Regions from separate parts of the Paenibacillus sp. CFBP 13594 genome, predicted to be linked through region 1. Evidence: riboswitches for the same ligand, from Rfam matches in the RefSeq annotation. Region 1 holds a riboswitch; the other holds the start of a gene.

Region 1 (3,955 bases):
GTTCAGCGCAGCCGTACTCGGATTGTTTGGCGTGGTTATGTTCTTTCTGCTTGTGTGTACGCATCTGGCACGACTCTCAAGCTTTGGCGTACCTTATGTGGCACCAGCGGTTCCTTATCACATCAATGAATGGAAGGACTTCGTTATCCGTGCACCGCTAAATATGATGAGAATGCGTCCCAAAATGACAAATCCGATAGATCAGGACCGAAAAAAATAAGCTAACTCACAGAAGGTCTGGAGGTGAACTAAAGTGAATGGCTCCCAAGGAAAGCTAACCACGACACAGGCCGTTGTAATTATTGTCAATTACATGCTTGGTGCCGGGATATTGACGTTGCCTCGAACAACTAGCAAGGCTGTAGGAACACCAGATGTCTGGATTTCCATTATACTGTCTGGACTGATTATTACAGGTATTGGAATAATTATGGTTACCCTGTGTCGCAGATTTCCGGGGGAAACCGTGTTCCAGTTCACCCGTGAAATTACGGGGAACTGGATTGCTTACATACTGGGATTTGCTATGATTATGTATTTCACGGTCATTGCAGCTTTTGAAGTAAGAGTCATGGCTGATGTGACAGGAATGTATCTACTCGAACGCACCCCTACCTGGGCAATTGTTATGGTCTTCATGTGGATCGGTATATATATGATCTCGGGTGGGCTTGGTGTCATTGTACGCGTGTTCGAGATTATTCTGCCGATTACGATCATTATATTTGTAATTGAAATTTTGCTCAGTAATCAGTTATTCGAGATAGGCAATCTGAGACCCGTTCTCGGTGATGGGGTTATGCCCGTTTTCAAAGGGCTAAAACCATCACTATTGTCTTATACGGGCTATGAGGTGATGTTAGTCATGACTGCCTATATGAAAAATCCGAAGAAAAGCAATAAAGCAATGAGCTGGGGGATATTCATATCCACCATTATCTACTTGATCACGGTTGTCATGGTCATAGGCAGTTTATCCCTTGATGGGATCAAAACGCGAACCTGGCCAACGCTGGATTTGGTAAGAAGCTTTGAGATACAAGGTTTAATATTCGAAAGATTCGAATCCTTATTGCTGGTCATCTGGATTATGCAAATTTTCTCGACTACAGCGATCACACATTACTGCGCGTCGGTGGGTATTCGTGATTTGTTCCGTTCCAAAAAAATCAAAGGTATTATGTACGGTCTGCTTCCGTTCATCTATCTGATAGCAATGATGCCCAAGACCGTGGATGATACCTTCGAACTAGGAGATATGCTGGGTAACGTGTCCGTATGGTTATTTGCCATTTTACCTCTGGTACTACTGTTGTTAAGTCTGATTCGTAAAAAAGGAGGCAAGCATGCATGATTACATTCCGTATGTTGTTACGCTTAGCCACTGTATTATGCATACTCTTAACGATATCCGGATGTTGGAGCAGTCGGGAGATAGAGGATCTAAGTGTATACGTTGGTCTTGGGATCGATATTGGCAAAGAGACGGAATTTGAGAAAAACATCGCTAATCAGGGAGGAGCGTATTCCAAGCAGAACAATGTGACAGCCACGGTACAGATTGCTCCCGGTAACTCCAGCAGTCAGAAGAGCCAACAATCCGGGTCACCTGCTTCTGGTAAAACGTCCTACTCCAATGAACAGCTTACCGGAGATTCCTTGCTGCAAATCTTTCGTCAGTTTGCACTAAGGCGAGATCATCCGCTCATCGGGCATCATCTGAAGGTTATCGTTGTGTCCAAGGATATCGCCAAAAAGTATGGTCTGGACCAGCTGCTGGATTTTGTACTTCGGGATAACGATATTCGTCCTAACTGTCTGGTGCTGATTAGCCATCATCGCGCTGCTGATGTACTGACTTCAGATGATCCTTCCCGGATTCCAGCATTTTATCTTACAGGTATTACAGGTAATTCGTACTTGTCCAATAAAATCCTGGACCCCGTTCTACTCTCCAAACTAGATGCACAAATGCAATCCGGTTCCAGCTTTTTGCTCCAGAATGTACTGAACTTCAATGGAGAGGACAAGTTCTCCGGTGCCAGTATCTTTGATGGGAAAACGACCAAATTCATCGGGGAACTCAGCCAAACGGATCTAGAAGGGCTGTCGTGGATCAGACCTAAAGAAAAAGGAGGCATCTTGAAGACATACAATAAAGCGGGATTCACTGTTGTATATGAAATGAAGAAGAAAAAAACAAAAATAATTCCAAAAGTGGTTGGCGATGATATTTCATTCCATGTGAAGACTGAATCCGAAGGCTGGTTGATGGAGGATTGGCGTGCTCCAGAGGAAGAGGAAAAAGGTGCTTATCTCAGAGAATTGGAAAAAGAATTTGCTGAACTGGCTGAACAACAGATTCGACAGGTGTTATACAAACTGCAGCATACCTATAAAGTAGATGTTGCGGATTTTCGGGATAGCTTGCGTATCAAAGAACCTAAAACATGGAAAAAAGTCAAAGACGATTGGGATAAAATTTTTAGCACCGTGCCGATCACGTATGAGGTAAAGACCACCATCACCAATCCGGGGTCTTCCACGGAATAGCGAGGTGTGCCATTTATTATTTAAATGTTGACACATTCATGATAGATCGCTATATTAGTAAAAAATCATTTTCTTATCCAGAGAGGTGGAGGGACTGGCCCTTAGAAACCTCAGCAACAGATCTGAAGGATACTGTGCTAATTCCAGCGGGTGAAAGCCTGATAGATAGGAGCGTTTGTTTTTATTTGTCAGTAACGGCGCACTCTTTAGGCAGAGTGGGTCTTTTTTGTTTTTTCTGGATGAAGAAGTAGGGGAGCAGCTGGTATGGAAAACAACAACGACAAAGGGCATTTTCAGCGGAAAATGCAAGCACGGCATGTGGTCATGCTCTCTCTCGGAGGAGTCATTGGAACGGGATTATTCCTCAGCTCAGGTTACACCATTCAGCAGGCGGGACCACTGGGAACCATTCTGTCCTATCTAATCGGAGCCATCGTTGTATATCTGGTGATGCTCTGTCTTGGTGAACTGTCTGTTCATATGCCAGAGACGGGAGCATTTCATAGTTATGCAGCCAAATATATCGGACCGGCAACAGGCTACACGGTGGCTTGGTTATACTGGTTAACCTGGACTGTTGCGCTTGGCTCCGAATTCACAGCCGCTGGATTGCTGATGCAGCGCTGGTTCCCATCGGTGAACGTATGGATATGGAGTGCGCTCTTTGCACTGATGATCTTTCTGTTTAATGCATTAACGGTGAAATTATTTGCGGAATCCGAGTTCTGGTTCTCATCTGTAAAAGTAGTGACTATCGTAATCTTCATTATTATCGGTGGCGCAGCCATGTTTGGGTTCATTCCCATGGCGGATTCTGAACCGGCTCCATTTCTATCGAATATTACCGCATCCGGGTGGTTCCCTCATGGGGCTACAGCCATATTGATGACCATGCTTGCTGTAAACTTTGCCTTCTCAGGCACCGAGTTAATCGGCATTGCCGCGGGTGAGACGGAGAACCCGGAAAAGACGATACCGAAAGCTATTCATACAACGCTGTGGCGTTTGGTTATTTTCTTCATCGGAACGATTATTATCTTGTCGGCCTTGTTGCCCATGTCGGATGCCAGTGTACTGGAAAGTCCGTTTGTAGCGGTAATGGAGCGGGTGGGTGTACCCTATGCAGCAGACATTATGAACTTTGTTATTCTGACGGCGATTCTCTCTGCTGCCAATTCGGGCCTATATGCATCTTCACGGATGCTCTGGTCTCTGGCTGACAAAAAAACGATCTCTCCGTGGTTTGCCAAATTGACCAAAAGCGGGGTACCGCTGAATGCACTTCTGATTAGTATGGTGGGTGGTGCGTTGGCCTTGCTGTCCAGCATCATTGCGCCAGGTACCGTGTATATTACACTGGTTTCCATTTCAGGTCTGGCTGTCGTTGCGGTATGGATGAGTA
Region 2 (3,955 bases), on a different contig from region 1:
ATCGAGCAGTTGAAGTGTACAACACGATCCATAAATGATAATAAAAGTATGACAGGTTCATTTTGTAAAAGGGTATACTAGATGAAACGCCATTTCTCTTGAAATAGGGAAATGGCGTTTGTGTTTAGGATTCAGTTTAAGACACAATTCAACTGGCATATCCCTCAATTACATAACCCCAATGACCTGCGGGTCATTATTTCACCAGACGTTAACATTTTGTCACAAAGCGCGACGTCAATGAACATTTTATCCGGTATAATGAATTTAGTTGTGAAATAAGTGTCAAAGTACCGAAACAAGCGGAGAATATTCTTCGCCATCTTAAACCAACAGCGGGTGAGAAAAAATTGAAACACTTAACTTTGTTTAAATGGTTAACCGTATTAACCTGTCTTGTCATGTTTCTGGCCACTTTTGGTGGAGGCATCGTAACCAAAACGGAATCAGGCCTTGGCTGCGGAACAGAATGGCCTTTATGTAACGGAAAACTCGTTCCGGCACATACTGTGGCTTCACTCATTGAATATTCCCACCGCGCTGTAAGTGCACTGGCTGGACTGTTGTCCATTGCCTCATTTGTTGCTTTTCTGCAGTTTGGCAAGTCACGCCGTGACCTGCAATTGTTTTCTTTCTTAACTCTGGTATTTGTTATCGTCCAGGGAATCATGGGTGCTTTTGCCGTCGTCTTCTCCCAATCTTCAGCAGTCATGGCACTGCATTTTGGCTTTGCACTGATTGCTTTTGCCAGTTCTCTAATGATGGCACTGGGCATAAGGCAGGAGGCTAAAGATGGCGGATTGGAACGCCTGAATAAATACCCTCGGGTTAGCAAAAAATTCAGGAATCTGGTCTGGTTCTCCACTATTTACACATATCTCGTGGTATACACGGGTGCATTTGTGAGTCACACGGATTCTGCTGGCGGATGTTCCGGATTTCCGCTCTGTAACGGGCAGATTATTCCTGAGCTTTCGGGTGGGGTAGCGGTTGCTTTTGCTCACCGTGCAGCAGCAGCGTCGCTCGTGATTGTTATCGCAATTCTGGGTCACTTCGCTTACCGTAATCATCCGGACAACAAGGAAATGCGTACCCTTGGCGTGGTATCCGTTGTTCTCATCCTGATGCAAGTAGTCATTGGTATTTTCATGATGGTGACAATGAACCGTCCGGAAGTATACATGTTTGTAGCTCTCGCTCATATGTTGGATATCGCCATATTATTCGGAGTTTTAACGTATATGAGTTTCCTGGTGTACAAGCTGCATCGCCCGGCTAATCGTTTCTAAGATATAGATCCATTCTTTTTTCCAAAGGTACTTGGGCTAAATATGAAAGTCCACCATCCAGTGATGTACATCATTGGACAGGTGGACTTTGTTTGATGTCAGGGGGATCAGGGCAACCTATGGCAAGCAGCAATTACACGGAATGGATGATGTGTTACGTTTACGGTGATGAATTCTTGTTGATTTGGAAAAGAGGAGGTTAGATATGCTGCGAACGTTGTTGGGGGAAAAGCCACGTATAAACGAAGGTAAATTGAAGGCAGCGATGGACGCAATGGCGCATACGCTTGAGTTATTTCAACGACAAATGCATGTGGACCATGATCCCACGCATGACTATCGGAAACTGTATGTGTGGACTCAGGGACTTATCTCCTCACTGGATGAACTAGAGCAAAGCTGTTTCGCTGCTGCTCATTTTCGCAATAAGGTCGTTGCAGGCTCAACGGATGATATGACGGCGACTGAAAAAGCAGAGTATGCACGGTATGTGTATTTCTACAAAGATGGCTTTATCCGCTGCTTTGCCATCCTGGATAAAGTGGGTACGGTACTAAATGAAATATTCCAGTTGAATACTTCAAATACCAAAGCGCATTTTTCTTATTTTACAGTGTTAAGGCAGTTCGATTATGCGAGGGAGCACCATGATCTTGCGTTGCAATTAATACAGATCAAGGACTCTTATCGTGAGCCGATGAGCAAGCTGCGCAAACGACGTAATATGGAAATTCACTACATGAACTCAGAAATGCATGATGACCTGTGGCAGTTACACCAGACCTTGCAAGGTAAAGTGAAATTGGAGGATTTGAATCAGCATGTGCAGGAAATGCGTCAGGGCGTCGATATGGTCTGTGAAACGTTAACAGCCTCTTATCGTTATATTAACAAAATATGGAAAAGAAATAATTCCCTTTGACAAATCGGAATACTTGGAATATACTGAGTTTCAATTAGAGTGTTACAATGACGAAGAATGAAATGATATTTCTCAAAAGTTACATTCACATTATAAAGCATAAACTACATGAACTTATAAAATCCTACAATAACATATTTCTTATCGAGAGCGGCGGAGGGACAGGCCCGATGAAGCCCGGCAACCGATTTGTAATGACATGATACATGTATCATTCGTTATAGATGTTAGGTGCTAATTCCTACAAAATGGTGCAAGGCACGATTTTGGCAGATGAGAAGGTATATTCTTTCACGTGAAGAGCCCTCTTTGTTTCTGCAAAGGGCTCTTTTTTTGTACTTTAAGGGGAGTTTTCCTTTAGATCGGGTAAAGATACATGTAGGTGGTTGGAAAGGGGCAAGTGCGATTGATTGAATTAAAAGGTTTAACGAAAACGTACGGCAAAGGGGCAAAATCTACAACAGCGTTATCCGAGCTGAATTTGAACATCCAAAAGGGCGAAATCTACGGCGTGATTGGGCATTCTGGAGCGGGCAAAAGTACATTGATTCGCTGCATTAATTTGCTAGAACGGCCTACGGAGGGTGAAGTATGGGTTGATGGGATCAACCTGACTGAACTGAGCAAAACCGAACTGCAGCAACAGAGACGCAAGATCGGGATGATTTTTCAACACTTTAATCTGTTATCTTCGGCAACGGTATATGATAATGTGGCTTTTCCGCTAAAGCTTGTGAATACACCAAAGGATGCCATTGATCGCAAAGTGAAGGAAATGCTCAATCTCGTTGGCCTGGAGAACCATAGCAACAAATATCCAGCTCAATTATCGGGTGGACAGAAACAACGTGTAGGGATTGCGAGAGCACTTGCAAGTGATCCGAATGTACTTCTCTGTGATGAGGCTACTTCGGCACTTGATCCGCAGACGACAAATTCAATCCTGAAGTTATTGCTCGACATTAATGAAAAGTACAACCTTACGATTGTGCTGATCACACATGAGATGCATGTCATTCAGAACATCTGTGACAAGGTAGCTGTCATTCATCAAGGTGGCATTGTGGAACAGGGACCTGTAACCGAAGTGTTCCTGAAGCCGCAGCATGCGATTACGCGGGACTTCATGATGCGTGACCATGAAGCTGGACTTGCTCTGGAAGAGACCGCTCTGGCGAATGCAGGCATTGAATTGCAGGCAGGTGCTGCTTCCAAACTTGTGAAGATATCCTTTCTGGGTAACAAAACGTATGAAGCGATTTTGTCGAGAACGGTACGTAAGACAGGCGTGGATTTTGCCATCCTGCAGGGTACAATCTCTACGATTAAACAGGTGCCTTATGGACAGCTGACCGTTCGGTTCGAGGGTGATTCCATTGCGATTGATCGGACGATATCAGAATTAACCGCAGAGGGACTTGATGTGGAGGTGCTTCGTTAGATGGATTTTTCAACCGTACGTTGGGAAGAGGTTGGTAAAGCCTCTATTGAGACGCTGCAAATTTTGGGTGTATCAGGCTTGTTCACCGTAATCTTTGGTTTACCGCTCGGAGTTCTGCTGTTCATGACAGCCCGATCTGCTTCGATCAAATCACGGACGGTGTACATTATATTGTCCTTGATTGTGAATATTTTGCGCTCAGTTCCATTTATCATATTGATTGTTGCTCTTATTCCATTCACTCGTTCACTCGTCGGTACAGCTACAGGAGTGTTAGGTGTTATACCACCTTTAGTTATTTCA

What was found. A riboswitch is a leader RNA that binds a small molecule or an ion and turns the genes downstream of it on or off. The one in region 1 is predicted to bind S-adenosylmethionine.
Region 2: it holds a riboswitch for S-adenosylmethionine, as region 1 does, so the genes downstream of both, IFU39_RS27190 (methionine ABC transporter ATP-binding protein) here and mmuP (S-methylmethionine permease) in region 1, are expected to answer to the same signal.

Annotation. Positions count from the first base shown of each region.
Region 1 covers NZ_JACYVQ010000010.1:66,548-70,502, forward strand. The annotation lists gene IFU39_RS25980 (spore germination protein) at 1-220, shown strand, start outside; gene IFU39_RS25985 (GerAB/ArcD/ProY family transporter) at 254-1,354, shown strand; gene IFU39_RS25990 (Ger(x)C family spore germination protein) at 1,351-2,553, shown strand; SAM riboswitch class I at 2,624-2,725, shown strand; gene mmuP (S-methylmethionine permease) at 2,818-3,955, shown strand, end outside.
Region 2 covers NZ_JACYVQ010000011.1:73,193-77,147, forward strand. The annotation lists gene IFU39_RS27175 (thioredoxin family protein) at 1-38, shown strand, start outside; gene IFU39_RS27180 (COX15/CtaA family protein) at 351-1,289, shown strand; gene IFU39_RS27185 (Cthe_2314 family HEPN domain-containing protein) at 1,495-2,211, shown strand; SAM riboswitch class I at 2,350-2,491, shown strand; gene IFU39_RS27190 (methionine ABC transporter ATP-binding protein) at 2,618-3,652, shown strand; gene IFU39_RS27195 (methionine ABC transporter permease) at 3,653-3,955, shown strand, end outside.